DNA from 3 places in the Kitasatospora sp. NPDC059462 genome. Region 2 is predicted to be linked to each of the others. Evidence: predicted binding sites of a transcription regulator. Region 2 holds the regulator's gene; each other region holds the start of a gene.
The links. The regulator HrcA, encoded in region 2, represses chaperone genes, less so after heat shock. The targets are predictions, from matches to a motif close to TTNGCACTCNGNNNNNCNGAGTGCNAA.
Positions count from the first base shown of each region.

Region 1: the regulator HrcA is predicted to act here: its motif matches at 3,676-3,702, upstream of ACFXAM_RS27425 (FmdB family zinc ribbon protein).
Region 3: the regulator HrcA is predicted to act here: its motif matches at 5,933-5,959, upstream of groES (co-chaperone GroES).

Region 1 covers NZ_JBHYUU010000132.1:6,338-16,654, reverse strand. Annotated here, with positions in the region: gene ACFXAM_RS27450 (phosphatase PAP2 family protein) at 1-575, opposite strand, end outside; gene ACFXAM_RS27445 (sigma-70 family RNA polymerase sigma factor) at 959-1,930, shown strand; gene ACFXAM_RS27440 (hypothetical protein) at 2,083-2,349, shown strand; partial or broken gene mscL (large conductance mechanosensitive channel protein MscL) at 2,380-2,796, opposite strand; gene ACFXAM_RS27430 (hypothetical protein) at 2,826-3,167, opposite strand; gene ACFXAM_RS27425 (FmdB family zinc ribbon protein) at 3,359-3,664, opposite strand; gene ACFXAM_RS27420 (MFS transporter) at 3,826-5,079, opposite strand; gene ACFXAM_RS27415 (potassium/proton antiporter) at 5,514-7,004, opposite strand; gene ACFXAM_RS27410 (penicillin acylase family protein) at 7,293-10,031, shown strand; gene ACFXAM_RS27405 (5-formyltetrahydrofolate cyclo-ligase) at 10,107-10,317, opposite strand, start outside.
Region 2 covers NZ_JBHYUU010000023.1:30,608-40,924, reverse strand. Annotated here, with positions in the region: gene hemW (radical SAM family heme chaperone HemW) at 18-1,247, shown strand; gene ACFXAM_RS09400 (Uma2 family endonuclease) at 1,289-1,846, shown strand; gene ACFXAM_RS09395 (DUF3097 domain-containing protein) at 1,837-2,670, opposite strand; gene ACFXAM_RS09390 (DUF2785 domain-containing protein) at 2,691-3,461, opposite strand; gene ACFXAM_RS09385 (hypothetical protein) at 3,544-4,131, opposite strand; gene htpX (zinc metalloprotease HtpX) at 4,187-5,107, opposite strand; gene hrcA (heat-inducible transcriptional repressor HrcA) at 5,384-6,418, shown strand; gene dnaJ (molecular chaperone DnaJ) at 6,490-7,635, shown strand; gene ACFXAM_RS09365 (16S rRNA (uracil(1498)-N(3))-methyltransferase) at 7,717-8,466, shown strand; gene ACFXAM_RS09360 (S41 family peptidase) at 8,534-10,317, shown strand, end outside.
Region 3 covers NZ_JBHYUU010000106.1:13,508-23,824, forward strand. Annotated here, with positions in the region: gene shbA (RNA polymerase sigma factor ShbA) at 8-676, opposite strand; gene ACFXAM_RS24385 (response regulator transcription factor) at 994-1,605, opposite strand; gene ACFXAM_RS24390 (WhiB family transcriptional regulator) at 2,177-2,503, shown strand; gene ACFXAM_RS24395 (LysR family transcriptional regulator) at 2,603-3,607, opposite strand; gene groL (chaperonin GroEL) at 3,742-5,370, opposite strand; gene groES (co-chaperone GroES) at 5,486-5,791, opposite strand; gene ACFXAM_RS24410 (methyltransferase domain-containing protein) at 6,037-7,266, shown strand; gene ACFXAM_RS24415 (polysaccharide deacetylase family protein) at 7,242-8,162, opposite strand; gene ACFXAM_RS24420 (hypothetical protein) at 8,262-8,525, opposite strand; gene tsaD (tRNA (adenosine(37)-N6)-threonylcarbamoyltransferase complex transferase subunit TsaD) at 8,522-9,610, opposite strand; gene rimI (ribosomal protein S18-alanine N-acetyltransferase) at 9,603-10,136, opposite strand; gene tsaB (tRNA (adenosine(37)-N6)-threonylcarbamoyltransferase complex dimerization subunit type 1 TsaB) at 10,196-10,317, opposite strand, start outside.

The DNA.
Region 1 (10,317 bases), on a different contig from region 2:
CCCAGGAAGACCCGGGAGGCGCCGATGCCCAGGGTGATCAGCGCGGCGACGGAGCAGGCGGCGATCCGGCCGGCCCGGCCGGCCCGGGGCCAGAGCAGGCCGACCAGGACGGCGCAGGCGATCGCGGAGGCCATCGCGTGGCCGGAGGGGAGCGCGGGGCCGCCGGCGTGGGCGACGGGGTCGGAGAAGGTGGGGCGCTGGCGGCCGAAGGAGAGCTTCAGGAGCCATTGGACGCCCCAGCCGGCCAGGGTCTGGGCCGCGACCCAGCCGCCGAGCGTCCGGGCGCCGATCAGCCAGAGCCAGAGGGCGGCCGCGCCGAGCACCGAGCGCATGGTGATCGTCCCGCCGATGTCGGAGAACAGCTGCACCGAGGCGGTCCACGCGGTGTGACCGGCCGCGAAGCGGTGCAGGGAGTCGACCGGTCGGTGGTCGAACCGGGACAGCGGCCGCCAGTCGGTCTGCACCAGGGCTGCGAGGACGGCGAACAGCACGGCGCAGCCGACCGCGAGTGCCGCGTGCCGGAGCAGGTGGCGATCACGCGGGGTGATGGAGGGCGAGCTGTTGGTCAGGTGCATGGCTGACACCTTCCCAGCCGCCCGTGCCGAGCGTGCGCCGCGGCGATAGCGATTTGGCATCTTTTGTGCGGAGGAGCTGCGTGCGCCGGGGTGTGGGCGGGCTCCGCGGGGGAACGCGCCCGGCGTCCGAGGGGTTGCGGTAGGGGAGGGGCGTGCGCGCGGTGGGGCGGGGGAGCACGCCGGGTGGCGGTCCGGTCACCCTGGGTCCGGATCGCGGGCGGAATCGGGCAGGATACTGCATCGCCGGAAGAATCTGAGCGACTTGGGAATGTTGTCCGGATTCTGTTCGTTGGATCGTTACGTGTGAGCCCCGCGGGGCCCGCACTTCTTGCCCTCTCCGGGCAGGCAGCCAGACCGCGGCAACACCAGCAAAGGGAGCAAGCATGGCCACCCGTGCCGTCGTTCGCGACAGGGCCGACCGGACTCGCGCGGCCCGCCCGACCAACCTTGAGGCCGACCGTGACCTGGTCGGCATGTACCTCGACGAGATCGCCAGGACGCCCCTGCTCGATGCCGCCGAGGAGGTCGAGCTCTCGCTGCGGATCGAGGCCGGCGTCTACGCCCAGCACCTGCTGGAGGAGGACGAGCTCCCCAAGGGCGTGCGGCGCGAGGAACTGGAGGCGATAGCCGAGGACGCCGAGCGCGCCAAGGACGTCTTCATCCGGTCCAACCTCCGCCTCGTGGTCGCCGTCGCCCGCCGCTACCCGCGCAGCGGCCTGCCGCTGCTCGACCTCATCCAGGAGGGCAACGCCGGCCTGGTCCGCGCGGTGGAGAAGTTCGACTACGCCAAGGGCTTCAAGTTCTCCACCTACGCGACGTGGTGGATCCGCCAGGCGATCACCCGGTCGATCGCCGACCAGTCGCGCACCATCCGGCTGCCCGTCCACCTGGTCGAGGAGCTGGGCCGGATCCGCCGGGTGCAGCGGGAGAAGTCGAAGGAGCTGGGCCGGGAGGCCGAGCCCGCCGAGATCGCGGCCGAGCTGGACACCACCGAGGCCCGGATCAAGGACGTGCTGGACTGGGCGCGGGACCCGGTCAGCCTGAACATGTCGGTCGACGACGAGGGCGAGACCCAGTTCGGCGACCTGGTCGAGGACACCGGGGCGACGTCCCCGGAGGACGCCGTGATGGTCATGCTGCGCCGCGAGGAACTGGACGGCCTGATCGGGCGCCTGGACGACCGGACGGCCTCGATCATCCGGTCGCGGTACGGCATGGAGGACGGCCGCGAGCGCACCCTGACCGAGGTGGGCAAGCAGCACGGGCTGACCCGTGAGCGGATCCGCCAGATCGAGAAGCACGCGCTGGCGGAGCTGAAGAAGATCGCCGACCACGCGGGCTTCGAGGCGGCCTGACGGAGCCCGGCCCGGCATGACGCGGGCGTGAGAGGTGACGGCGGCCTGCGGGCCCGGTGCGGAGCGGTCCGCACCGGGCCCGCCGTCGTGCCGGGAGCCTTCTAGGCTGGTGGCAGCGGGCGGGGACGTCGGCAGGGGGAAGGACGAGAGCGGTGGAGGAGAAGGTGGCGGACGAGAAGGCGGCCGGGACGACGGCCGGGACGACGGCCGGCGAGAAGGCCGGGGGACCGGCCGGGGAGACGACGGCGGACCGGTCGCGGACGGCGGCGAAGGCCCGGCTGGTCTTCGGCGACCCGCTGGAGCGGCAGTCCCGGGACGACACCGACGCGGGCTGGGGCGACCGGCCCGGGGCGGGGCAGAGCAGTGGCCGGGGGCTGGACTGGTACCTGAGCCAGCGCCCGCCGCACCACGGGGACTGACGGCCGGCCCGCCGGGTCGGCCCGGCCTCAGCCGGTCCGGGTGACCAGGGCGTCGCGGATCTCGGTGAGCAGCAGGACCTCCTTGGCCTCGGCCTCCGCCTGGACCTCGGCCAGCGTCTTGCGCCGGGCGGTGAACCTGGTCATCGGCAGGATCAGGCAGAAGTAGACGACGGCCGCGGTGATCAGGAACTGGAGCGCCGCGCTCAGCACGTTGCCTCAGAGGATGAGGATGCCGGTCGTGACCTCGCCGGTGGCGGACACCTCGCAGGGGCCCTTGATGCAGGAGCTGTAGGACGCGAGGTCCTTGGCCCCGAACGCCCCGACGATCGGGTTGATCACGCCCTTGACGAAGGCGTTGACGATGTTGGTGAAGGCCGCGCCGATGACCACGGCGACCGCCAGCTCGACGACGTTTCCGCGCAGCAGGAATTCCTTGAAGCCTTTCATGCCGCGTGAACGACGGAGTCGCCGGCCGGTCACGGGTGATTTTCTCCCCCCTCCGACGGACAACCCGTTCGGCCCACCACCGGCGCCGCCCCCGGCGCCGGCGGGCCCGTCCGGGCGGGGCCGAGGGTGAGCGCGGCCGCCGCCGCGAACAGCAGCACCAGCGGGACCGGGGCGCGGTGGCGCAGCACCCGCCGGAGCCGGCAGCGCGGGCCCGCCCGGCCGCCGATCGGAGGGAACGGCGGCACCGGCTGCCGGGGCGGGACGCTCGGCGCGGGCAGCGGCGGGACCGGCAGCGGACGGGGGGACAGGACGGGCGAACCGGTGCGCACGGGCACCTCCAGGGTCGGCTTCGGGGTTCCGGTGACCGCCACTCTGGGCGGTCCGCGCCCGGGCCGGTAGCCGCTTTTCCCGGCCTGTGGAAAACCCGGGGCTGTGGATGACGGCTGTCACCCCGACGAGTGAATGAAGGCCCCCGGAGACGACGAACGGCCCGCCGCACCCGCTCGGAAGCGGGAAACGGCGGGCCGTTCGGGAACGCTGTGGTCCGGTGCCCGGCCGAAGGTCAGCCGGCCGCCGGAGCGGGGCTCGCGGCGGGGGCCGGGGAGCTCGACGACGAGCCCGACGACGAGGACGAGGAGGCCGACGTCGACGAGGACGAGGACGAACCCCCGCCCACCGAGCTGCTGGAGGAGGAGCGGCTGTCGGTCCGGTAGAAGCCGGAGCCCTTGAAGACCACGCCCACCGCCGAGAAGATCTTGCGGAGCCGTCCCTGGCAGTCGGGGCACGTGGTCAGCGGCTCGTCGGTGAACTTCTGCACCGCCTCCAGGCCGTTGCCGCACTCGGTGCACTGGTACTGGTACGTGGGCACTTGTCTTCCTCCTGGCACTCTCGCCTGATGAGTGCTAACGATGGTCAATGATGCGGCATTCCGGTGGATCAGTCCAGCGACTCGAATGTGAGATGAGTCCGGCCCGGGGTCCGCCCGGCGCCCGCCCCGGGTCCGCCCCCGTGCCCGCCCCGGCCGCCGCCTCAGCCCTCGGCCGCGCCCACCAGCCGCCCCGGCGCACCGCGCTCCGCGGCGGCCGCGACCACCGCGCCGCGCCCGGCGCGGGGGACCAGCAGCCCCCGCAGCGTCACCAGCGCGACCAGGCCCAGCCCGGCCCCGGCGACCGGCACCAGGAACCCGACCGACGGACCGTGCGCGTCGATCAGCTGCCCGGCGGCCGTCGAGCCGGTCGCCAGACCCAGGCCGATGGCACCGGTCAGCCAGGTGAAGGCCTCGGTCTTGGCGCCGTCCTCGACCAGCGTCTCGACCAGGGTGTAGCCGCTGATCAGGGTCGGCGCGATGGCCAGGCCGCAGACCAGCCCGGCGAGCGCGAGCGCGACGAGGTTGGGCATCGCCCACAGGGTCGAGCAGCCCAGCACCAGCAGGGCGTAGCCGAGCATCATCCGCTGCTGGACGGAGCGCCGCCAGGCGATCACGCCGTACAGCACACCGGCGACCATCGAGCCGCCGGCGAAGACGCCGTAGACGGTGCCGGCCGCGCCGTGCTGTCCGACCGAGTCGGCGAAGGCGTTCACCGAGACCTGCATGCCGCCGAAGACGGTGCCCACGCCGAGGAAGGCGCCGGCCAGCAGCCGGACGCCGGGCGAGGCGAGCGCGGAGGCCTGCCGGACGCCCGGCTCGCGCACCACCCGGGCGGGCGCGGTGCGCCGCTGGGCGGCGAAGGCCAGGCCGCCGGCCAGGGTCAGCGCGGCCTCGGCGGCCAGCCCGGCCGAGGGGCTGACCGAGGTGGCGACGGCGGCGGCCAGGATCGGGCCGATCACGAAGGTGAACTCGTCCGTCACGGACTCGAAGGCGAAGGCGGTGCTCACCTCGGGGGCGGCGGCCGCGCCCCCGGCGGAGAAGGTGGAGATCCAGCGGGCCCGGACCATGGCGCCGATCTGCGGGACGCTCGCCCCGGCGGGGGCGGCGGCCAGGAACAGGCTCCAGGCCGGCGCGTGCCCGAGCGCGAGCGCGATCAGCGCGCCGACCGAGAGCGCGTGCACCACGACGGTCGGGACGAGCACCGGGGCCTGGCCGTACCGGTCGGCGAGGCGTCCGGTCTGCGGGCCGACCAGCGCCTGGGCGACGGCGGCCACCGCCGCGACGGTGCTGGCGGTGCCGTAGGAGCCGTGGGTGTCCTTGACGAGCAGCAGGATGCCCATGCCGAGCATCGCGTAGGGCAGCCGCGCGACGAGCGCGGGGACGAGGAACGTCCAGGCGCCGGGGGTGCGCAGCAGCGCGCCGTAGCCGACGCGGGCGGGCGCGGCGGCGCTCCCCGGGCCGGCCTCCGGGCTGTTCCGCGGGCTGCTCTGCGGGCTGTTCTGCGGGGACGATGTGTCCCGGGCGTCCTCGACGCTCTCGACCGTTCGGCGGGCCGTCACGGTCGGTCCTTCCTGCTGCCTGGTAGCGCGGCAGGGCATGGGGTGGCCCCGACGGCGCCGAGAGTCGTCCTCTCGCGCGTCGACCGGGGTAGATACCGGGCCGGTCCGGCGGTGGGCCGGGGCCGGGCCGCGGCCGCCGAGCGGTCGCGCCAACTCTGCTTCAGGCAGATGCTGGGGTTCGGTGTCTCCACCAAAAGCGAAATTTACGCGCGTAGAAGCGCGCTCACCCCGACTCTACAGGACGGATCCAAACGTGTCCCGTGACGCCGGGGTGAACACCCGGTGAGGCCTCAGCCGCCGCGCCCGTTCAGCCAGTCGGCCAGCTTGCCGCCCTTGTCCACGGCCCGCAGCCGCCGCTCGGCCGCCTCGCCGACCTCGTCCGTGGTCACCACCAGCAGCTCGTCCCCGCCGCGCAGCACGGTGGTCCGGTCCGGCACGAAGCTGTTCCCCTCCCGCACCACCAGGGTCACCGCCGCGCCGGCCGGCAGCCGCAGCTCGCCGACCTCCACGCCGGACATCTTCGAGCCGGGCGCCAGCGCGACCGACAGCAGGTGCCCGTGCAGCTTCTCCAGCGGCGCGGACTCGATGTCGAGGTCCTGGCCCATCGAGCCCTCGCCGATCCGCAGGGCCTTGGCGACCCAGGGCAGGGTCGGGCCCTGGAGCAGGGTGAAGACCACGACCAGGATGAAGACGATGTTGAAGACGTCCTGCGCCAGCGGCGCGCCGGAGACCAGCGGGATGGTGGCCAGCACGATCGGCACCGCGCCGCGCAGTCCGGCCCAGCTGAGCAGGGCCTGCTCGCGGGCCGGCAGCTTGAACGGCGTGAGGGTCAGCACCACCGAGAGCGGCCGGGCGAGGAAGACCAGCACCGCGCCGATCACCAGGGCGGGCACCACGGCCGAGCCCATCGACTCGGGGGTGCAGAGCAGGCCGAGCAGCACGAACATGCCGATCTGCCCGATCCAGGCCAGGCCGTCGGCGAAGCCGCGCACGGCGGGGCCGTGCGGCAGCTTGGCGTTGCCGAGGACCACCGCGCTGACGTAGACGGCGAGGAAGCCGGAGCCGTGCAGCAGCGCGCCGCCGGCGTAGGCGAGCACGGTGAGCGCCATCACGGCGATCGGGTAGAGGCCGGAGGACGGCAGCGCGACGTGCTTGACGCCGAACGCGCCGAGCTTGCCGACCACCAGGCCGATGGCCAGGCCGACCGCCAGCTCGGCGACGATCGTGCCGAGCAGCACGTACCAGGAGTCGTGCGCGCCGACGGTGGCGAAGGCGACGACCAGGATGACCACGGGCGCGTCGTTGAAGCCGGACTCGGCCTCCAGCAGGCCGGTCAGCCGGCGGGGCAGCGGCACCGTCCGCAGGACGGAGAAGACGGCGGCGGCGTCGGTGGAGGAGACGATTGCGCCGAGCAGCAGGGAGGTCCGCCAGTCCAGGCCGACCAGGTAGTGGGCGCCGGCCGCGGTGACGGCGACGCTGATCCCGACGCCGACGGTGGCGAGCACCGTGGCCGCCGGCATCACCGGTCTGGCTTCGCGCCAGTTGGTCTTGAGGCCGCCCTCGGCCAGGATCACCACCAGCGCCGCGTACCCGAGCACCTGGGTGAGCTCGGCGTTGTTGAACGAGATGCCCAGGCCGTTCTGGCCGAGCGCGACGCCGATGCCGAGGTAGATCAGCAGACTGGGCAGGCCGGATTTCGTGGACACCCGCACGGCGACCACCGCGACCAGCAGGATCACGGAGAATTCGAGGAGCAGCTGGTTCAGGTGGTCGACATTCACGCAGGGGCACCTCGGGCGTGGCAGCGGGCGGACGGGGTACCGACAGGGGCGGAGGCCGGAAGCGGCGATTACTCCCCTTGCGGATCGTTACTCAGTCTAACATTTTGCCATATCTTTAAGTTCACCGTTCACCGACTCCCTCACCTCCCGTCTCCCGGTCTGCCCGATCCCACCGTGAGCGTCCCCCGTGCACGGCCGCCAGCCGGGGCGGCCTAATGTGGTGCACTGTCACGGCCACGTGCTCTTGACATGTCCGCCCGCCCCCCAGTGAGGACCGCAAGGACCCAGATGCCCCGCTCCAAGAAGTTCCGGCGCGCCCGTCTGATCGTGATCGTGCTGGTCGTCCTGCTGGTGGCCGGCGCCGGCTACGGCGGCTACCGGGGGGTGGCCGCGGTCCGGGCGTCCTTCCCGGAGGTCGACGGCAGCATCAAGCTGGCGGGCCTGAGCGCGCCGGTCGACGTCAAGCGCGACGCCAACGGCATCCCGCAGCTCTACGCCGACACCTCCGAGGACCTCTTCCGGGCCCAGGGCTACGTCCAGGCCCAGGACCGCTTCTGGGAGATGGACGTCCGGCGGCACATCACCGCAGGCCGGCTCTCCGAGATGTTCGGCGACAGCCAGGTCGAGACCGACTCCATGATCCGCACCATGGGCTGGCGCAAGACCGCCCAGGACGAGTTCGACACCGTCCTGACCCCCGACACCAAGAAGAACCTCCAGGCGTACGCGGACGGCGTCAACGCCTGGCTCGCCGAGCACCCGGGCGGCTCCTCGGCCTCGCTGGAGTACAGCCTGCTCGGTGTCGTCAACGGCGACTACGAGCCCGAGCAGTGGACCCCGGTCGACTCGGTCTCCTGGCTCAAGGCGATGGCCTGGGACCTCTCCGGGAACCTCCAGGAGGAGATCGACCGCTCGCTGCTCGCCCAGGACTTCAGCCCCGAGAAGATCGAGGAGCTGTACCCGGAGTACCCGTACGCCCGCAACGGCACGATCGTGAAGACCGGCGGCGTCAACGGCAGCACGTACAAGCCCGCCGACGGCTCCGCCCCGGCCGCCGGTTCCGGCACGGCCGGTTCCGGCACCGCCCCGGGCACCACCCAGGGCTCGGCCGCCACGAAGGCGCTGCTCAAGGACGTCACCGACCGGATCGACGCGCTGCCCGAGCTGCTCGGCCGCAACGGCCAGGGCATCGGCTCCAACTCCTGGGTGGTGGCCGGCAGCCACACCACCACCGGCAAGCCGCTGCTCGCCAACGACCCGCACCTCGGCCCGGGCCTGCCCTCGGTCTGGTACCAGATGGGCCTGCACTGCCGGGCCGTCTCGCCGGCCTGCCAGTACGACGTCTCCGGCTTCACCTTCGCGGGCATGCCCGGGGTGGTCATCGGCCACAACAAGGACATCGCCTGGGGCCTCACCAACCTCGGCGCCGACGTCACCGACCTCTTCCTGGAGAAGGTGACCGGCCCGGAGACCTACCTGGTGGACGGCAAGGAGGAGAAGTTCGAGCTCCGCAAGGAGACCATCAAGGTCGCCGGGGGCGAGGACCGCACCATCACCGTGCGCACCACGAGGACCGGCGCCCCGCTGATCTCCGACCCGAGCACCGAGCAGCAGAACGTCGGCAAGTACGCGCCCAACGGCGCCTCCGCCCCGGACCGCGGCACCGGCGGCTACGGCGTCGCCCTGCAGTGGACCGCTCTGATCCCCGGCAAGACCATGGACGCGGTCTTCGCGCTCGACCGCGCCAAGGGCTGGGAGGAGTTCCAGAAGGCCGCCGCGGACTTCGCCGTCCCGGCCCAGAACCTCATCTACGCCGACGCCAAGAACATCGGCTACCAGGCCCCCGGCTACATCCCGGTGCGCGGCAAGGGCAACGGGCGCTACCCGGCGCCGGGCTGGGACTCCGCCTACCAGTGGAAGAAGGACCCGGTCCCGTTCAGCGCCCTGCCGTGGAGCCTCAACCCGGCGAGCGGCTACATCGTCACCGCCAACCAGGCCGTCGTCGACGCCTCCTACAAGCCCTCGCTGACCACCGACTGGGAGTACGGCACCCGGGCCAAGGAGATCACCGACCAGATCGAGGCCCGGCTGAAGAACAATGGCAAGATCTCGCCGGACGACATGCAGGAGATGCAGCTCGACAACACCAGCATCCTGGCCAAGACGCTGGTCCCGATGCTGCTCAAGGTCGAGATCGACGACCCCTACGTGCGCGAGGCCCAGGACCTCCTGAAGGACTGGAACTACCACCAGGACGCCGACTCGGCCGCGGCCGCCTACTACAACGGCGTCTGGCGCCAGCTGCTCACCCTCGCCTTCGGCCAGAAGTTCCCGGCCGACCTGCGGGCGGAGGACAACTGCCTGCTGGTCCGCGAGCAGGCCGACCCGACCAAGCCCGACAGCAAGTCGAGGATCGTCACCGAGTGCGGCACCCGTGACCCGGGCCGGGCCCAGCCGGACGGCGGCGACCGCTGGACCGAGGTGGTGCGCCAGCAGCTGGAGAAGCCCGACAGCAGCTGGTGGACGTACATCGACTCCCAGCACAAGGAGCAGAAGGGCCTGGACAACCTGCTGCGCGAGGCGATGACCAACGCCCGCCAGGAGCTCACCTCGCTGCTCACCAAGGACATCACCACCTGGAGCTGGGGCCGGCTGCACAAGCTGGAGCTCCGTGAGCGCACCCTCGGCTCGGACGACTCCTCGATCGCCTCGGGCGCCGTCCACAAGCTGCTCAACCGCGGCCCGTACCGCCTCTCCGGCGGTTCGGCGGCGGTCGACGCGGCGGGCTGGAACGCGGCCGCGGGCTACCAGGTCGACTGGATCCCGTCGATGCGCATGGTGATCGACATGAACGACCTCGACGCCTCCCGCTGGATCAACGTCGGCGGCGCCTCGGGGCACGCGTTCCACGAGAACTACAACGACCAGACCGACCTCTGGCTCAAGGGCAAGCTGCTGACCTGGGCCCACTCGCCGGACGCGGTCGACAAGGCGACCAAGCACCGCCTGACGCTGACCAACGGCTGACGCCGCGGCCGGTCCCGACGGCCCCGCACCCCGGATCCCCGGGGGCGGGGCCGTCGGCGTACCGTCCCCGTCCGCTCACCCCAGCCGGTGGGGGCCCGAGGGCGTCAGGGCGAGGTCCACCGGCCGGTCGTGCGGTTCCGCCGGGACCAGGTCCAGCAGCTCGTGCTCGTACAGCAGCACCGCCAGCACCGGCCGCGCACCGGAGCGCTCCAGCCGGGCCAGCACCCGGTCGTAGGAGCCGCCGCCGCGCCCCAGCCGCAGCCCCCGGCGGTCCACCGCGAGACCC
Region 2 (10,317 bases):
TACGGGACAATGGGGTCATGCCCTCCGCACTTCCCGACGGCGAACCGGTGCCGTCCGACGGTTCCCTGCCCGCGCACGCCCTCGACGGGCTGGGCTCGCGGCCGTTCGGCTTCTACCTGCACGTGCCCTACTGCGCCAGCCGCTGCGGCTACTGCGACTTCAACACCTACACCGCCACCGAGCTGCGCTCCTCGGGCACCGTCGCCTCCCAGGAGACGTACGCGGACAACGTGGTCGCCGAGGTCCGGCTCGCCCGGCGGGTCCTCGGCGCGGACGCCCCGCCGGTGCGCACCGTCTTCCTCGGCGGCGGCACCCCGACCCTGCTGCCGGCCCGCGACCTGGTGCGGATGCTCGCCGCGATCCGCGAGGAGTTCGGGCTCGCCGACGGCGCCGAGGTCACCACCGAGGCCAACCCGGAGTCGGTGGACCCGGCGTACCTGGCGGAGCTGCGCGAGGGCGGCTACAACCGGATCTCCTTCGGCATGCAGTCGGCCCGCCCGCACGTGCTGCGGCTGCTGGACCGCCACCACACCCCCGGCCGCCCCGAGGCGTGCGTCGCCGAGGCCCGCGCGGCCGGCTTCGAGCACGTCAACCTCGACCTCATCTACGGCACCCCCGGGGAGTCCGACGACGACTGGCGGGCCTCGCTGGACGCCGCGATCGGCGCCGGCCCCGACCACGTCTCCGCCTACTCGCTGATCGTCGAGGAGGGCACCCGGCTGGCCGCCCGGGTCAACCGCGGCGAGCTGCCGATGATCGACGACGACGTGCACGCCGACCGCTACCTGATCGCCGAGCAGGCGCTGGCCGCCGCCGGCTACTCCTGGTACGAGGTCTCCAACTGGTCCACCACCGACGAGGGCCGCTGCCGGCACAACGAGCTGTACTGGACCGGCGGCGACTGGTGGGGCGCCGGCCCCGGCGCGCACAGCCACGTCGGCGGCGTGCGCTGGTGGAACGCCAAGCACCCGGCCGCCTACGCCCGGGCCCTCGCCGAGGGGCGCACCCCCGCCCAGGGCCGCGAGCGCCTCACCGCCGAGGACCGCCGCGTCGAGCGGATCCTGCTGGAACTGCGCCTGGCCGAGGGCATCCCCCTGGACCTGCTCACCACCGCCGGCCGCGCCGCCGCCGCCCGCGCCCTGGCCGACGGCCTCCTCGCCCCCGCCCCCTACGACCGGGGCCGCGCCGCCCTCACCCTCCAGGGCCGCCTGCTGGCCGACGCGGTGGTGCGTGACCTGGTGGACTGAGTGTCATTACCGTGGTGTCAGCCGTCGGAGGGAGCGCGCACATGACCGCCATCGATGACCGGATGACGGGGATCTTCGAGAACCTGGAGGTCCCCGAAGGCTTCAAGGCCGAGCTCATCAGGGGGGAAATCGTGATGACGGCGGGGCCGGACCTGGCCCACAGCCTCATCGTCGAGGCGATCGTCGACCAGGTCCCGCGCAGTCGCTGGCACCGGCTCCAGACGCAGGACGTCGCATTCCCCGCCGACGCCAGCGAGCCGCAGCCGGATCTGGTGGTGATCGAGCGGGGAGCCGTCGAGGGGCCCGGGCGGCTGGTGCCGGCGCCGGCCGTGACGCTGGTGGTCGAGGTCGTGTCGAAGACCAGCGTGCTGCGCGACTACCGGACCAAACGGGAGCTGTACGCCGAGGGCGCGGTTCCCGTCTACCTGATCGTCGATCCGATCAAGGGCCTCTGCGTGCTGCTGACCGAGCCGACCCCGGCGGGGGCCTCGGGGGCGCCGGACTACGCGGCCGAGCGGACCACCAAGTTCGGCGAGCCGGTGCCGTTGGACCTGCTGGGCGTCGTTCTCGACACCTCGGAGTTCCGGACCTACTCCTGACCCGGGAGGGTGACGAAGTCGATCAGCTCCTCGACGCGGCCCAGCAGCTCGGGCTCCAGGTCCTTGTAGGAGTTCACCGCCGACAGGATGCGCTTCCACGCGGCGGGGGTGTCCTCGGGCCAGCGCAGGCGGCGGCAGGTGCCGAGCTTGAAGTCCTCGCCGCGGGGGACGTCGGGCCAGGCGGGGATGCCGACGGAGGAGGGCTTCACGGCCTGCCAGACGTCGATGTAGGGGTGGCCGACGACCAGCACGTGCGGGCCGGTGACCCGGGCGGCGATGCGGTGCTCCTTGGTGCCGGGGAGCAGGTGGTCGACCAGGACGCCGAGGCGCCGGCCCGGGCCGGGGGCGAAGTCGGCGACGATCGCGGGCAGGTCGTCGACGCCCTCCAGGTACTCGACGACCACGCCCTCGATCCGCAGGTCGTCGCCCCAGACCCGCTCCACCAGCTCGGCGTCGTGCCGGCCCTCGACGTAGATCCGCGACTCGCGGGCCACCCGGGCCCGGGCGCCGGGGACGGCGAGCGAACCGGAAGCGGTGCGGCCGGGCGTGCGGGCGGGGGCCGGGCCCGTGGGCCGGACCAGGGTGACCGGGCGGCCCTCCAGCAGGAAGCCGCGCGGCACCAGCGGGAAGACCCGGTGCTTGCCGAACCGGTCCTCCAGGGTGACGGTGAAGCCCTCGGCGGTCTTCTCGCAGCGCACCACCGCCCCGCAGAAGCCGCTCGCCGCCTCCTCGACCACCAGGTCCCGCTCCGCGGGCACCTCCGGGGCGGGCGCCTGCTTCTTCCACGGCGGGGTCAGATCGGGTCCGTACTGGCGGCTGCGCATTCCACGGAGTCTACGAGGCGTCAGCCGAGGTAGTAGGACGTGTTGATCGCCAGGACCTCGGCGAGTCGCTCGCGCAGGGCGGCGGCATGGCGCAGCGCCAGCGGCTCGGCGCCCGGGGCCGGGCGCACCCCGCGGTCGGTGAGCAGGTACACCACCCGCAGTGTGCGCAGGGTGTTGGAGACGGTCGCGGGGACGACGCCGGGCTCGCGCCGGCCGGTCGCGGCGATCGGATCGAGCCAGGCCAGCGCCTGGCGCTCGGTCAGTTCCGGGCGGGTGAGGACCTGGCCGACCGCGCGGCCGAGCCGGTCGTCCTCCATCGCGTCCAGGACGTGGTCGGTGGGGGCGAGCAGCCGGGCCGAGGCCAGCTCCAGCAGTGGCGCCGGGTCGGCCACCAGCGGGCTGCGGCCGAGCGCGCCCAGCAGGTCGGCGCCGTGCGCGACGGCGTGCAGCCAGCCGAGTTCGGCGTCCCAGCCGCGCAGGTCGGTCTCGGTCACGTACCAGTGGGCGAAGGCGTCCAGCCAGGCGGGGCGGTGGGCGCCGGCGTCGACGAGTTCGGCGAGGACCAGCGGGGCGAAGGTGCGGGCCTGGATCTCGGGGTCGGACAGCCGCTCGGCCATCTCGTCGCCGAGGGCGAGGCGCCGCTCCGGGGTGAGCAGCGGCACCCAGCGGCACAGCTGCTCGTAGGCGTGGGTGTCGCGGGTCCCGGAGTCGCGGGAGCGCAGGGCGGCGCTCACGGCGGCGAGCAGGTCGGGGGTGGGTTCGGCGGTCTCGATCTCGGTCCAGTTGATCACGGCCGGACCCTAGGCGGCCCGGGCCGCCGCGGCCAGCGGTTTTCGCCGCCCCGGGGCGTCCTCGCCGCCCGGCGTGGCGTCCTCACAGCCCCGGCGCGCCCCAGACCGGGAACCAGCGGGTGAGGTCCTTCTCCAGCCGCAGGTCGTTGCCGAGCATCGCGTTGACCTCCAGCTCCAGCGGGCTGTCGCGCTTCTCCCCGCGGCCGGGCAGCGGCGCGAACGGGTAGAAGGTGCCGCGCTTGTACAGGTAGACCAGGGCCAGCGGCCGGCGGCCGGTGGCGTCGCGGAAGCCGACCAGCGAGCAGAGCAGCTGCGGCCCGAAGCCGTTCGCCTCCAGTTCGCTGTTGACCGCGTGCAGGTCGTTGACGAGCTCGGGCAGCTCCTCGGGGGCGTGCCGGGCGAGCAGCCAGGAGTAGCCGTAGTCGTCCCTGGACGCCTCGACGGGGACGCCGCCGCGCCCGGTGTCGGCGTCCAGCAGCGCCCGGACCTGGCGTTCGACCTCGTCGAAGGCCCCGCCCTCGACGGAGGCGAAGCAGACCGAGCCGAGCCCGGTGGGCCGCAGGCCCGCGCCGGCCTCCAGGGTCAGCGCGGCGGACGGCACCCCGAACAGCTGGTCGAGGTCGGGTCTGACGGGCTTGGTGCGGCCGAACAACGCGTCCAGGATTCCCACGGCGGTCCTTCCGGTAGCGGCGGGCGGGGGCGGGGGCGGGGCAGGCGCGGGGGCGTCAGCGGCCGAGCCGCTCGGAGATCTTCGCGAGCTGGGCCAGCCGCTGCTCCAGGGTCGGGTGGGTGGAGAACAGCTGGGCGGCGGCCTCCCGGGCGCTCAGCGCGGGGGCGAAGTAGAAGGCGTTGTAGGGCTGCGCCTGGCGCAGGTCCTTGGTCGGGATGGCGGCGATCTGGCCGGTCACCTTGGTGAGCGCGGAGGCCAGTGCGCTGGGCCGGCCGGTGAGCTGGGCGGCGGCCCGGTCGGCGGCCAGCTCGCGGTAGCGGGAGAGCAGCCGGGTGAGCAGGAAGCTGATCGCGTAGACGGCGATCGACACCAGCGGGATGACCAGCGCGACGATCGCGGCGTTGGAGTCGTTGCTGTTGCGCCCGCCGCCCATGAAGCCGCCGTACACGGCGATCCTGGTCATCGCGCCGGCCAGCACCCCGAGGAAGCCGGCCACCGTCATCACGGCGACGTCCCGGTGGGCGACGTGCGACAGCTCGTGGGCGAGCACGCCCTCCAGTTCCTCCGGCTCCAGGCGGCGCAGCAGCCCGGTGGTGACGCAGACCACCGCCTTCTGCGGGTTGCGGCCGGTGGCGAAGGCGTTCGGCATGTCGTTGCGGGCGACGGCGACCCGGGGTTTGGGCATGTCGGCGAGCGCGCAGAGCCGGTCGACGGCGCCGTGCAGCTGCGGGTACTGCTCCGGGGTGACCGGGTGGGCGCCCATGGCCCGTTCGGTGATCTTGTCGCTGAACCAGAACTGGGCGACGAACAGGCCGCCGGAGATCAGGACGATGATCGGCCAGGCGCCGCGCAGCAGGGCGATCAGCAGCCCGGTGAATCCGACGTACAGGAGCCCGATCAGGAACATCGTCCCCACCATCCGGCCGGTCAGGCCGCGGTCGGGGGCGAAACGGGTGTGCTGGCCCGAGGTCGACATCGCTGTTCCTCCGTTCGCCGTCCGCTTTCGATGCTGCCACCCGGGCGGGCCCGCGGCATCATCCGCGTGCCGCCGGACTGCGGGCAGGATCACCCCGGCCGGACCGTTCCTGCCGTCGGACCCGGGCCTTACACTGGCAGGTACGGTTCTGGCACTCGGATGGTCGGAGTGCCAAAGCCGGGGCCCTGCGGGGCCGGCCCGGACAGCTCGAATGCGGACACATGCCCCAAGGGCGTGTCACAACGGACAACGCGTGAAGACGGAGGTGCGTGCCCCATGGCCGGTGAGGTCCGTCAGCTCGACGACCGCAAGCTCGCGGTGCTTCGCGCGATCGTCCAGGACTACGTGGGGACGGAGGAGCCGGTGGGCTCCAAGGCCCTGGTGGACCGCCACAACCTCGGGGTCTCCCCGGCCACCGTCCGCAACGACATGGCCGCACTGGAGGAGGAGGGCTACATCCACCAGCCGCACACCAGCGCCGGGCGCATCCCCACCGACAAGGGCTACCGGCTGTTCGTCGACAAGCTGGCCGAGGTCAAGCCGATGAGCGCGCCCGAGCGGCGGGCGATCCGGCACTTCCTGGACGGCGCGGTGGACCTCGACGACGTGGTCGCCCGCACCGTGCGGCTGCTGGCCCAGCTGACCCGCCAGGTCGCGGTCGTGCAGTACCCCTCGCTGAGCCGCTCCACGGTGCGGCACATCGAGCTGGTCGCGCTGGCCCCGGCGAAGGTGATGCTGGTGCTGATCACCAACACCGGCCGGGTCGAGCAGCGGCTGGTGGACTGCCCCGGCACGGTCGGCGAGACCCTGCTGGCGGACCTGCGGGCCCGGGTCAACGCGCGGGCCGCCGGCCAGCGCCTGCCCGACGTCCCCGGGCTGCTGGAGGAACTGCCCGCACTGTTCGAGGCGGCCGACCGGCCGACCGTGACGACGGTGCTGGCGACGCTCTTCGAGACGCTCGCCGAGCAGAGCGAGGAGCGGATCATGCTGGCCGGCACGGCCAACCTGACCCGTTTCGGCCACGACTTCCCGCTGACCATCCAGCCGGTGCTGGAGGCACTGGAGGAGCAGGTCGTCCTGCTCCGCCTCCTGGGTGAGACCGCGGACGCCGGGATGACGGTCCGGATCGGCCGCGAGAACGCCTACGAGGGGCTGAATTCCACGTCGGTCGTCTCGGTCGGTTACGGTTCGGGCGACGAGAGCGTGGCCAAACTGGGTGTGATCGGTCCGACCCGGATGGACTATCCGGGCACAATGGGGGCGGTGCGAGCGGTGGCACGGTACGTCGGCCAGATCCTGGCCGAGTCGTAGGTACGGACCGTTAGAATTCTGACGGTCCGAAGTCGCAAGCACTCTTACAGGCGGAACAAGCGGAGCATTTGGTGGCCACGGACTACTACGCGGTACTCGGCGTCCGACGGGATGCGGGGCAGGACGAGATCAAGAAGGCGTTCCGGCGCCTGGCACGCGAACTGCACCCGGACGTCAACCCGGACCCGAAGACGCAGGAGCGGTTCAAGGAGATCAACGCCGCCTACGAGGTGCTCTCCGACCCGCAGAAGCGCCAGGTCTACGACCTCGGCGGCGACCCCCTCTCGCCCAACGGCGGGGGCGGCGGGGCGGGCGGCTTCGGCGCGGGCGCGGCCGGCTTCGGCTTCTCCGACATCATGGACGCCTTCTTCGGCGCCGCCTCCGGCCAGCGCGGCCCGCGTTCGCGGACCCGGCGCGGCCAGGACGCCATGATCCGCCTGGAGATCACCCTGGAGGAGGCCGCGTTCGGCACCACCAAGGAACTCCAGGTCGACACCGCCGTCACCTGCACCACCTGCAGCGGCGAGGGCGCCGCGCCCGGCACCTCCGCGCAGACCTGTGACATGTGCCGCGGCAAGGGCGAGGTCTCCCAGGTCACCCGGTCCTTCCTGGGCCAGGTCATGACCTCCCGCCCCTGCCCGCAGTGCCAGGGCTTCGGCACCGTCGTGCCGACCCCGTGCCCGGAGTGCGCCGGCGACGGCCGGGTCCGCGCCCGCCGCACCCTGACCGTGAAGATCCCCGCCGGTGTCGACAACGGCACCCGCATCCAGCTGGCCGGCGAGGGCGAGGTCGGCCCCGGCGGCGGCCCGGCCGGCGACCTGTACGTCGAGATCGCCGAGACCACCCACGCGGTGTTCCAGCGGCGCGGCGACGACCTGCACTGCACCGTCACCATCCCGATGACGGCGGCCGCGCTCGGCACCCAGGTGCCGCTGCAGACCCTGGACGGGGTGGAGGAGGTCGACATCCGGCCCGGCACCCAGTCCGGCCAGTCCATCCCGCTGCACGGCCGGGGCATCACCCACCTGCGCGGCGGCGGCCGGGGCGACCTGATAGTGCATGTCGAGGTGCAGACGCCCACCAAGCTCGACGCCGAGCAGGAGGACCTGCTGCGCCGCCTGGCGGTGCTGCGCGGCGAGGAACGGCCCTCCGGCCAGTTCGCGCCCGGGCAGCAGGGGCTGTTCTCCCGGCTGAAGGACGCCTTCAACGGCCGGTAGCCGTCCCGCGCGGGGGTGCCGAGGCTTCCTCGGCACCCCTTTCGCGTTCCCGTTCCCCTTCCCACCCCGGAGGTTCCCCGCATGACCGCGCCCGTGTTCGTCGCCGAGACCGAGCGGATCTCCGCCGTCGAGCCCGGCGCGCCGGTGCTGCTGGACGGGCCGGAGGGCCGGCACGCCGCCGCGGTGAAGCGGCTGCAGCCGGGCGAGGCGGTCACCCTGACGGACGGCCTCGGCCTGGGCGTGGACGGCACCGTCGCGGCGGTGCTCGGCAAGGACGCGATCGAGGTGACGGTGGCGGCGGTGCGCCGCGAGCCGGAGCCGGCGCCGCGGATCGTCGTCGTCCAGGCGCTGCCCAAGGGCGACCGGGGCGAGCTGGCCGTGGAGACCATGACCGAGGTCGGCGTGGACGTGGTGATCCCCTGGGCGGCGTCGCGCTGCATCACCCAGTGGAAGGGCGAGCGCGGCGGCAAGGCGCTCGCCAAGTGGCGGGCCACCGCGCGGGAGGCCGGCAAGCAGTCCCGCCGGCTGCGCTTCCCCGTGATCCGCGACGTGATGACCACCCGGCAGCTGGTCCCGGTGCTGGCCGGCGCCGCGTTCGCGGCCGTGCTGCACGAGGAGGGCGCCGAGCCGCTGGCCGGCGCGGCCCTCCCGGACACCGGGGACCTGGTGCTGGTGGTCGGCCCGGAGGGCGGGGTCTCCCCGGAGGAGCTGGCCGCCTTCGCCGAGGACGGCGCGAAGCCGTACCGGCTCGGCCCGTCGGTGCTGCGCACCTCCACCGCCGGGGTGGCGGCCGGCGCGCTGCTGCTGGGCCGCACCGGCCGCTGGTCGTAGCAGGACCTCCCCCGCAGGGGGCCGTGGTCGGCAAAGTCCGGGCGCGGGGGAGCGGCCCCGTGCCAGGGTGACGGGTGTGAGCGAACCCGAGAGCACCTCCGTGGGCGCCTATCTGCGCCACCCGCACCTGCACGGCGACCTGATCACCTTCGTGGCCGAGAACGACGTGTGGCTCGCCCCGCTGGACGGCGGCCGGGCCTGGCGGCTGACGGCCGATCACGTCCCGGTCCGCCGCCCCCGCTTCTCCCCGGACGGCCGGTACGTCGCGTTCACCTCGGCCCGGGACGGCGCCCCCGAGGTGCACCTCGCGCCGGTGGACGGCGGCCCGTCGCGCCGCCTCACCCACTGGGGCGACGCGCAGACCCAGCTGCGCGGCTGGACGGCGGACGGCCGGCCGATCGCCACCACCGCCGCCGGGCAGGCCTCGCTGCGCCGCACCTGGGCGCACGCCGTGCCGCCGGACGGCGGCGAGCCGGTGCGGCTGCCCTACGGCCCGGTCGGCGGGCTGGCCTTCGAGCCGGGCGGCGGGCGGGTGCTGCTGGTCTCCGCGTTCGGCATGGAACCGGCCTGGTGGAAGCGGTACCGGGGCGGGCGGGCCGGGAAGCTGTGGATCGGCGCCGAGCGCTTCGAGCGCGTCCACGAGGACCTGGCCGGCAACATCGAGTCGCCGCTGTGGGTGGGCGGGCGCATCGCGTTCCTCTCCGACCACGAGGGCGTCGGCGCGCTGTACTCCAGCCTCCCGGACGGCTCCGGCCTGCGCCGCCACGGCATCTCCCCGGAGGGCTTCTACGCCCGCGACGCCGCCACCGACGGCGCCCGGGTGGTCTGGCACAGTGCCGGCGGGCTGTGGCTGCTGGACGACCTGGCCGGCGCCGGGCCGCGCCGGCTCGACGTGCGGCTGGGCGGCCCCCGCACCGGCCGCCGCCCCCGCCCGGTGTCCGCCGCGTACTGGCTGGAGGGCGCCGCCCCGGACCGCACCGGCCGGGCCGGCGCGGTGGTGGTGCGCGGCACCGTGCACTGGCTGGCCCACCGGGAGGGCCCGGCCCGGGTGCTGGACGAGACACCGGGCGTGCGGGCCCGCCTGGCCCGGGTGGTGCCGGGCGCGGCGGGCGAGGACGCCGCGCAGGGCGTGGTCTGGGTGACCGACGCCGAGGGCGAGGACGCGGTCGAGTACGCGCCCGCCGTGCTCGGCACCGAGCGCCGCCGGCTGGCCGCCGGGCTGCTGGGACGGGTCCGCGCCCTGGTGGTGTCGCCGGACGGCAAGCAGCTGGCGGTCGGCGCGCACGACGGCCGGGTGCTGCTGGTCTCGCTGGCCGACGGATCCGTGCACGAGCTGGCGCACAGCACGGACGGTGAGGTCAGCGGGCTGGCGTTCAGCCCCGACTCGGCGTGGCTGGCCTGGTCGCAGCCGGCCCTCGGGCCGTGGTCGCTGCGCCAGATCGTGCTGGCGAACCTGGCCACCCGGACGGTCTCCGAGGCGACCCCGCAGCGGTTCATCGACACCTCGCCGGCGTTCACCGCGGACGGCCGGCACCTGGCGTTCCTCTCGATGCGCAACTTCGACCCGGTGTACGACTCGCACGTCTTCGACCTGTCGTTCCCCAACGGCTGCCGCCCGTACCTGATCACCCTGGCCGCCGACACGCCGTCCCCGTTCGGGCCGAGCCGGGCCGGGCGCCCGGTCGGCGGCGAGGACGACGAGCCCCGGGGCAAGCGGGACGGCGGCGAGGAGGGCGGGGCCGACGCGCCGCCGGTGACCAGGGTCGACCTGGCGGGCATCGCCGACCGGATCGTGCCGTTCCCGGTGGAGGGCGGCCGCTTCGGCACCCTGCGGGCCGCCAAGGACGGCGT
Region 3 (10,317 bases), on a different contig from region 2:
CCGGGTTCTAGGACGACTCCTCCGCGAGCGCCCGCAGCCGGCTGAGCGCACGGTGCTGGGCGACCCGGACGGCCCCCGGCGACATCCCCAGCACCTCGCCGGTCTCCTCCGCGGAGAGCCCGGCGGCCACCCGCAGCAGCACCAGCTCGCGCTGCCGGGCCGGCAGGTTGGAGAGCAGTTCCTTGGCCCAGGCCGCGTCGCTGCTGAGCAGCGCGCGCTCCTCCGGGCCGAGCGCGTCGTCCGGCACCTCCGGCAGGTCGTCCTGCGGGATCACCGTCGAGCCGGGTCCGCGCATCGCGGCCCGCTGCAGATCGGCGATCTTGTGCGCGGCGATCCCGTAGACGAAGGCCTCGAAGGGGCGGCCCTGGTCCTTGTACCGGGGAAGCGCGCAGAGGACCGCGACGCAGACCTCCTGCGCGATGTCGTCCACGTGGTGCCGGGCACCGCCGGGCAGCCGGACCAGCCGGCCGCGGCAGTACCGCAGGGCCAGCGGGTGGACGTGGGCGAGCAGCGCGTCGATCGCGGGTCCCTCGCCGCGGACGGCGGCCGCGACCAGTTCGGCGAGCGCGCCGGGTCCGCCGTCCGGTTCCGCGTACGCCGGGCCGGGCCCGGGCGCGGAGGGCTCGGCCTCCACCGGGTCCGCCTCACCGGGAGCCCCGGTCACGTCGTCACGCATCGGTCCATGGTGCCTGGTCGCGCGGGAAAACGCGGCACCGCGTCCGGAGTTGTGCACCGGAACGTTATGCGGTGCCGTACCGGTCCGCACCACCGGCCCCTCCTGCACCGTCCCGCCTCCCGCCCCGCCGCTCCGGGCGGTCCCGTCCGCGGCGCCGTCCGCCGAGTCTCCTGCGGCTGCGTGGTTCGCCGCAGTTCCTGCCCGCTGGTCCCCGAGGTGCTCCACTCCTCCATGGTGCAACCTCGGGACCGTAACGTCACACGCCCCGGCACGGACAATCGCGCGGAGCGTGCCGGAACCGGCGACGCCGGCGGCGGTCAGCGGACCAGGCCCCAGCGGAAACCCAGCGCCACCGCGTGCGCGCGGTCCGAGGCACCGAGCTTCTTGAACAGCCGTCGGGCGTGGGTCTTGACGGTGTCCTCGGAGAGGAACAGCTCACGGCCGATCTCGGCGTTGCTGCGGCCGTGGCTCATGCCTTCGAGCACCTGGATCTCACGCGCCGTCAGGGTCGGCGCCGCGCCCATGTCCGGGCTGCGCAGCCGGCGCGGGGCGAGCCGCCAGGTCGGGTCGGCGAGGGCCTGGGTGACGGTGGCCCGCAGTTCGGCGCGCGAGGCGTCCTTGTGCAGGTACCCGCGGGCGCCCGCGGCGACCGCGAGGGCGACGCCGTCGAGGTCCTCGGCGACGGTGAGCATGATGATCCGCGCGCCGGGGTCGGCGGAGAGCAGTCGCCGGACCGTCTCCACCCCGCCGAGGCCGGGCATCCGGACGTCCATCAGGACGAGATCGGAGCGGTCGGCCACCCAGCGGCGGAGGACCTCCTCCCCGTTCGTCGCGGTGGTGACCCGGTCGACACCGGGTACGGTCGCGACCGCGCGGCGAAGCGCCTCGCGGGCGAGCGGGGAATCGTCGCAAACGAGAACGGAAGTCATGACCGTCGTCCTCCGCAGCTGATCCGCGTCACGTTGAGCCTCCTGGCTGGTACGAACCTCTTCGACACGGCCGATCGGCGTCAGACTCCGTGCTGATCGCCTGAGATTCCCCGCGATCGTTCCCGACGTCCGGCGTCCGCTAACCGCCTCCGCACTTCCAACGACCGTCACCCGAATGAGTTACGGCCTTCGGAGCCATCTCCACCACTGTACGTGGCCGACCCGTTACCGATCAGCCGCATCGCGGTGCACACGCCGCACTTTTGCGCAGCTCGCGCGCGGTCGGCGTACAACCCGCACACCCGCGCGGGTCCGCGCGCGCCCGTCGGCCACCCGATTGCCCCATCCGCGCCCGGCGGTCGCCGACCGGGACGCCACGCCCACTTTGCCCGTTTTTAGAGCTTTTGTATGGTCATTGACTGTTGTGCCACTCTGTGGGTGACTTGTCCATGGAGTTGCCGTAAGTCATATTTCCAGGTGTCCACACCGCGCCGGACGCCCCGCCGTGCCGCCGCCGACGCAACCCGCCGGCGACCGGCCCGCGGTCGACGACCTCTGAAGGGAATGAGCCATGGCAGATTTCTCCCGACTCCCCGGCCCCAACGCGGACCTCTGGGACTGGCAGCTCTCCGCGGCCTGCCGCGGCGTGGACAGCTCGCTCTTCTTCCACCCCGAGGGCGAGCGCGGCGCGGCCCGCAGCTCGCGCGAGGCGAGCGCCAAGGAGGTCTGCATGCGCTGCCCCGTGCGCACCGAGTGCGCCGCCCACGCGCTCGCGGTCCGTGAGCCGTACGGCGTCTGGGGAGGCCTGACCGAGGACGAGCGCGAGGAGATGATGGGCCGTTCGCGTCACCGCCTGGTGGAGGTGCCGCTCGCCGCACCGGGCGCGGCCCAGCAGTAGCACGGCGACTCCGCCTCCCGGGAAGAAACGTTTCTTCTCGGCATGAGGCCTGCCCGGGGCCGCCACCGCCCGGGGCCACCACCGGCCCGCGCCGGCCGGTCAGCGCCCGGCCGCGGCCCCCGCCAGCCGCTCCAGCATCAGCGCCACCGCCGGCACCTCGGCGAGGTCCGGCAGGGTCAGCGCGACCACCTGCCGCACCGCCGGCGCCCCCGACGCGGCGTGCACCGCCACCGGCACCACCCCGTCCGGGCGCACCGACTCCAGCGCCAGCCCGGGCAGCACCGCCACCCCGAGCCCGGCGGCCACCAGCCCGACCACCGCCGGGTAGTCGTCCGTCGCGAAGTCGATCCGCGGCTCGAAGCCGGCACCCGCGCAGAGCTCCACCAGGTGCCCGCGGCACTGCGGGCAGCCCGCGATCCACTGCTCCCCCGCCAGCTCGCCCAGCTCCACCGGCCCGCCGCGCCCGGCCAGCCGGTGCCCGACGGGCAGCAGCCCGACCAGCGGGTCGTCCAGCAGCGGGGTGGCCACCAGATCGGACCAGTCGGCCCCCGCGCTCAGCTGCTGGGCCTCCAGATTGGCCTCGGCGCGCGCCTCCCTGGGGGTGCCGTGCGCGGGCGCCGGCGCCGGCGCGAGGGCGGATCCGGGGGCCTGCGGGTAGCGGAAGGCGAGCGCGATCTCGCACTCGCCGCCGCGCAGCATCGCCAGCGACTCCGGCGGCTCCGCCTCGACCAGCGACACGCGCACGCCCGGATGGCTGTCCCGCAGCCGGGCGACCGCCGGCGGCACCAGGGTCGAGCTGGCGGTCGGGAAGGACACCAGCCGGACCCGTCCGGCCCGCAGTCCGGCGATCGCCGCCACCTCCTCCTCGGCGGCGGAGAGCCCGGCGAGGATCCCGGTGGCATGCTTGAGCAGGACCCGGCCGGCCTCGCTCAGCTGCATCCCGCGGCCCGAGCGGACCACCAGCGGGGTGTCCACGGACTTCTCCAGGGCCTTCATCTGCTGGCTGATGGCGGGCTGGGTGCAGCCCAGCTCGCGGGCGGCCGCGGAGAAGGAGCCGGTGCGGGCGACGGCACGCAGGACGCGCAGGTGGCGGGCCTCGATCATGCCTTCAAGATATAAGGGATTCTTTGCTGCATGCAAAATTCAACTGATAGTTGAAGTCTGGAACACGCCGCAGGCCCGGCCCGCCACCCCTCGCGGGGCGCGGACCGGGCCTGCGGTCGTCAGTGCCTGCGGCCTCAGTGCGAGTGGCCGTGACCGCCGTGCGAGTGGCCGTTGTCGGCCTCCTCTTCCTTCTTCTCCACCACGAGGGTCTCGGTGGTGAGCAGCAGGGAGGCGATCGAGGCGGCGTTCTCCAGGGCGGAGCGGGTGACCTTGACCGGGTCGATGACGCCGGCCTTCACCAGGTCGCCGTACTCGCCGGTGGCGGCGTTGTAGCCCTGGCCCTGCTCCAGCTCGGCGACCTTGGAGGTGATGACGTAGCCCTCCAGGCCGGCGTTCTGGGCGATCCAGCGCAGCGGCTCGTGCAGCGCCTTGCGGACGACCGCGACACCGGTGGCCTCGTCGCCGGACAGGCCCAGGCCGTCGTTCAGCACCTTGGCGGCGTGGACCAGGGAGGCGCCACCACCGGCGACGATGCCCTCCTCGACCGCGGCGCGGGTCGCCGAGATGGCGTCCTCCAGGCGGTGCTTGCGCTCCTTGAGCTCCACCTCGGTGGCGGCACCGACGCGGATGACGCAGACGCCGCCGGCCAGCTTGGCCAGGCGCTCCTGCAGCTTCTCGCGGTCCCAGTCCGAGTCGGTGTTGGCGATCTCGCCCTTGATCTGGGCGACGCGGCCGGCCACGGCCTCCGACTCGCCGGCACCGTCGACGACGATCGTCTCGTCCTTGGTGACGGTCACGCGGCGGGCCGAGCCCAGCACGTCCAGACCGGCCTGGTCGAGCTTGAGGCCGACCTCCTCGGAGATCACGGTGCCGCCGGTCAGGACGGCCAGGTCGCCGAGGATCGCCTTGCGGCGGTCGCCGAAGCCCGGGGCCTTGACGGCCACCGCGTTGAAGGTGCCGCGGATCTTGTTCACCACGAGGGTGGACAGCGCCTCGCCGTCGACGTCCTCGGCGATGATCAGCAGCGGGCGGGAGGAGCCGCCCTGAAGGATCTTCTCCAGCAGCGGCAGCAGCTCCTGGATGGAGGAGATCTTGCCCTGGTTGATCAGGATGTACGGGTCCTCCAGGACCGCCTCCTGCCGCTCCGCGTCGGTGACGAAGTACGGCGACAGGTAGCCCTTGTCGAACTGCATGCCCTCGGTGAAGTCCAGCTCCACGCCGAAGGTGTTCGACTCCTCGACGGTGATGACACCGTCCTTGCCGACCTTGTCGATCGCCTCGGCGATCAGCTCGCCGACCTGGGCGTCCTGCGCGGACAGCGTGGCGACGGCGGCGACGTCGTCCTTGCCCTCGATCTCGCGGGCGACCGACAGCAGGTGCTCGGAGACGGCGGCGACGGCCTTGTCGATGCCCTTCTTCAGGGCGGCCGGGCCGGCGCCGGCAGCGACGTTGCGCAGACCCTCGTTGACCAGGGCCTGGGCCAGCACGGTGGCGGTGGTGGTGCCGTCACCCGCGACGTCGTTGGTCTTGGTGGCGACCTCCTTGACGAGCTGCGCGCCAAGGTTCTCGTACGGGTCGTCGAGCTCGACCTCACGGGCGATGGTGACGCCGTCGTTGGTGATGGTCGGGGCGCCGAACTTCTTGTCGATGACGACGTTGCGGCCCTTGGGGCCGATGGTCACCTTGACGGTGTCGGCCAGCTTGTTGACACCGCGCTCCAGCGAGCGGCGGGCGTCCTCGTCGAACTGCAGGATCTTCGCCATGTTCCCTATTCCCTCGGGGGTGCGGCCGTCGCGGCGGCCGCCGACTACGTGAACCAACAGCCACGCCCCGGTCCCCTGTCGCTAGGGACACGGATCCGGGGCGTGGCTGGACGCTTTACTTCTCGATGATGGCGAGAACGTCGCGGGCGGAGAGCACCAGGTACTCCTCGCCCTGGTACTTCACCTCGGTGCCGCCGTACTTCGAGTACAGGACGATGTCACCGACGGCGACGTCGAGCGGCAGACGCTGGCCGTCCTCGAAGCGGCCCGGGCCGACGGCCAGGACGACGCCCTCCTGGGGCTTCTCCTTGGCGGTGTCCGGGATAACCAGGCCGGAGGCCGTGGTGGTCTCGGCGTCGAGCGGCTGGACCACGATGCGGTCCTCGAGCGGCTTGATGGCAACCTTGCTGCTGGTGGTCACGTCCGAGCTCCCCTTCGGAGATTACGGGGCTTTCTAACGGGTAGGGGCGAGCTCGCGCATCTGCCGTCGCGGGGGTCAGACACGCACTGTCGCGTTAGCACTCCCCCGGTGGGGAGTGCTAGTGACGACCATAGGCCGCGGTTAGCACTCAGTCAACCAGAGTGCCAACGACGCGCCCGTCGGTCCCACGCCGCGGACGCGCGACCGCACGCGTGTGCGAGCCGGCCGGTCCGGCCGGCCCTCCCGTGACCGGTGAGAATGGGCCCGTGGAGAACGACGACCTGCGGCCCCTGCTGACCGACCGGGGCCAGGCCCTGCTCGCCGAACTGCGCGACTTCGCGCCCGGGGAGGAACTGGCGCTGGCCACCCGGCTGCGCAGGGAGCACCCGGCCGAGCTGGTGTCGGCGGCCTTCGGGCAGGCCCGGCTGCGGCAGCGGGCCCGGGCCAAGTTCGGCGCCGATGCCGACCTCATGTACTTCACGCCCAACGGCGTCGAGCAGTCCACCCGGCGCGAGGTCGCCGAGTGGCGGGCACGGCGGTTCGCGGACCTCGGCGTGAAGCGGCTGGCCGACCTCTGCTGCGGGATCGGCGGCGACGTGCTGGCGCTGGCCCGGGCCGGCGTCGAGGTGCTCGCCGTCGACAAGGACCCGGCCGCCTGCGCCGCCACCGCCGCCAACGCGGCCGCCCTGGGCCTGGCCGACCTGGTCGAGGTGCGCTGCGCGGACGTCGCCGACGTCGACGTCACCGGTTTCGACGCGGTCTTCACCGACCCGGCCCGGCGCACCTCGCGCGGCCGGGTCTTCGACCCCGAGGCCTACGCGCCGCCGCTGTCCTGGGCGATCGAGGCGGGCCGGCGCACCCCGGTCGGCGCGCTCAAGGTGGCCCCCGGCATCCCGCACGAGGCGGTGCCGGCCGACGCGGAGGCCGAGTGGGTCTCCGACCACGGCGACGTCAAGGAGGCGGTGCTCTGGTTCGGCACCCGGGCGGAGCACCCGCACCGCGCCACCCTGCTGCCGCAGCGGGCCAGCCTCGGCGGCGGGGACCTGCCCGACCCGCCGGCCGGCCCGGTCGGCCGCTACCTCTACGAGCCGGACGGCGCGGTGATCCGCGCCCACCTGGTCGCCGAGGTGGCGCAGCGGGTGAACGGGCGGCTGATCGACCCCAAGATCGCCTACGTGACCTCGGACGAGCTGGTCGACACCCCCTACGCGCACGGCTTCGAGCTGACCGACGTGCTGCCGTTCCACATCAAGAAGCTGAAGGCGCTGCTGCGCGAGCGCGGCGTCGGCACGGTGGTGATCAAGAAGCGCGGGATGGCGATCACCCCGGAGGAGCTGCGCCGTCAGCTCAAGCCGGCCGGCCCGAACACCGTGACGGTGATCCTCAGCCGCACCGACCACGGCCCGCTGATGATGCTCGGCCGGCCGGTGACCGGCCCGGCCGCGGCCGTTCAGGCGGCCGGCACCTCGATGTAGTCCTCCAGCCGGGCCACCGTGAAGCCCTGCTCCTGGATCCGGGCCAGCAGTTCGCCGAACATCTGCGTCATCGTCTCGCCCTTGAGGTCCTTCGGGCCGCGGAAGTGCGCGAGCACGATGTCGCCGGGCCGCAGCTTCTTGTCCGCCGCCTGGTACTGCATGTCGTGGATCTGCATCGACTCGCGCCACAGCACGATCGCCCGCGGCCCGCACTGCTGCACCGCGGAGTTGACCGCCGGGGTGTTGGCGCCGTCGCCGTACGGCGGGCGGAACAGCAGCGGCGGGGTGCCGTACTGCTGGGTGAGCGCGGCCTGGGCGTCGCAGATCTCGGACTTCTGCTTCTCCGGCGCCGCCCTGCTCAGCTGGGCGTGGTCCACGGTGTGGTTGTGGACGTGGTTGCCGAGCGCCTGGAGCCGCTTGAAGTAGCCGTAGTCGTCCTTGACGATGTCGCGGGTCAGGAACATCGAGACCGGCACCTTGAGGTCGGTCAGCATCTCGACGAAGGCCGGGTCCTTCTCGGCGCCGTCGTCGATGGTGACGAAGACGACCTTGTCGGTGGTCCGCACCTCGCTGAACACCGGGACCGGGCCGGTCCGCTGGAGCTTCACCGGCTTGTCGGCGGGCGCCCGGGGCGCCGGCGGCAGCGGGGTGAGGTGCCACTTCGCCCAGGCGGCGGCGTCGCCGGCGGCCGGGGCGGGGGGCGCGGGCGGCGCGGTGGCCGCGTCCCGCCCGGGCGGCGCGGCGGACCCGGCCGGGGCGGTGGTGGTGCTCGGCGCCACCAGGGCGGCGGACGCGGCGCCGCTGTCGCCCCCGCCCGCGCACCCGGTGGCGGCGGCCAGCAGGACCACCGCCCCCGCCGCGTACGCCGTCGTCCTGCTCCACCCGTGCCTGTTCACCGCGCCGTGCTCCCCGTTCCCGTTCAGCGATCTCGCTCGCTAGCACGGTAACGGTCGGACGTTCGGTTCCCGGTCGGGCGCGCGAACGGCTGCCGGGGGCTACTCCACGTGCTCGCTGGTGAAGGACCAGCGGTGCACCGGACGGCCCAGCAGCGCGGCGGGCGGCTCGGCCACCGGCACCGGCTCGCCGGACCACCAGGTGATCAGCAGCACGCGCTCGCCGGGAGCGGCGAACAGCTCGCTGCGCAGCAGCCCGGGACGGCCGCGCAGCGCGGGCAGCGCGCTCTCCCGCACCCACGCGGAGAGCTCGGCGCCGCGCCCGTCGGCGGCCCGGGCCTCCCACATCGCGGCGGTGGTGGTCACCGCCCGCCGCCCAGCGCCCGGTAGGCCTCGCCGTGGACGTCGGTGTGCGGGACGTGGACCTCGGTGACGGGCAGCGAGGAGTCCGCCGACAGGTCGAAGGAGGACGGCGCGCGGTCGCGCCAGACCATCTCGGAGCCGAGCGCGGCGACCATCGCGCCGTTGTCGGTGCACAGGCCCGGACGCGGCACCCGCAGCCGGATGCCGGCCCGGTCGCAGCGCTGCTGGGCCATCTCGCGCAGCCGCGAGTTGGCCGCGACGCCGCCGCCGATCATCAGGTGGTCGACGCCGTTGTCCTTGCAGGCCTTGACCGCCTTGCGGGTCAGCACGTCGGTGACCGCCTCCTGGAAGGATGCCGCGACGTCGGCGACCGGCACGTCCTCGCCGGCCCGTCGCTTCGCCTCCACCCAGCGGGCGACGGCGGTCTTCAGGCCGGAGAAGGAGAAGTCGTACTCCGGGTCCTTGGGGCCGGTCAGGCCGCGCGGGAAGGCGATCGCCCTGCGGTCGCCCTCGCGGGCGGTGCGGTCCACCACCGGGCCGCCGGGGAAGCCCAGCCCGAGCACCCGGGCCACCTTGTCGAAGGCCTCGCCGGCCGCGTCGTCGATGGTGGCGCCGAGCGGGCGGACGTCGCTGGTGATGTCCTCGCTGAGCAGCAGCGAGGAGTGCCCGCCGGAGACCAGCAGGGCCATCGTCGGGGACGGCAGGCGGCCGTGCTCCAGCTGGTCCACGCAGATGTGCGAGGCGAGGTGGTTGACGCCGTACAGCGGCTTGTCCAGGGCCCACGCGTACGCCTTGGCGGCGCTCACGCCGACCAGCAGCGCGCCGGCCAGGCCGGGGCCCGCGGTGACGGCGATGCCGTCCAGGTCGCCCGCCTTGACGCCCGCGGTGTCCAGGGCGCGCTGGATGGTGGGGACCATCGCCTCCAGGTGCGCGCGGCTGGCGATCTCGGGGACGACGCCGCCGAAGCGGGCGTGGTCGTTGACGCTGGACGCCACCGCGTCGGCGAGCAGCGTGGTGCCGCGCACGATGCCGACGCCGGTCTCGTCGCAGGAGGTCTCGATGCCGAGGACGAGCGGTTCGTCAGCCATGGGGGGTGTCCTTCTTCACGTCCGGTCGCGGGTGGCCCGCGGGTTCGTCGAGGTCTTCGGGGGCGGCGGCGCCGTCGACGGCGGCGGCCGCGAGGTCGAGGCGCATCACCAGCGCGTCGATGCCGGCGGGCTGGTAGTAGCCGCGCCGGATGCCGACCGGCTCGAAACCGAAGCGCTCGTAGAGCCGCTGTGCGCGGGCGTTGTCCACCCGCACCTCCAGCAGCAGGTCCGCGCAGCCGCGCCGGGCGGCCTCCCGGACCAGGTCGGCGAGCAGCGCCGCGCCGAGTCCGGTGCCCTGGTGGCGGCCGTCGACGGCGATGGTCTGGACGTCGCCCTCGCCGGCCACCGCCATCAGCCCGGCGTAGCCGACGAGCGTGCCGTCCGGGGTGACGGCGACGGTGTAGTGGCGGGTGCCGCCGGGGCGGGCCTCGGCCAGCTCGGACCAGAACATGCCGGCGGACCAGGCGTCCTCGGGGAACAGCTCCTGTTCCAGCGCCAGCACCGGGGCGATGTCCCACCAGCGCATCGGGCGCAGGGCGGCGGCGGGGACGCCGGTGCGCACGGCCCCGTCGGTGCTCGGGCCGGTCACGCCGGGAGCACCGCCTTGTAGCCGGCCGGCACCTGGGCGTCCGGGCGGCGCAGGTAGAGCGGGGCGTTGGGCAGCAGGGCCCGGCCGGCGGCCAGCTCGGCGGCGGCGAAGTCGGCGA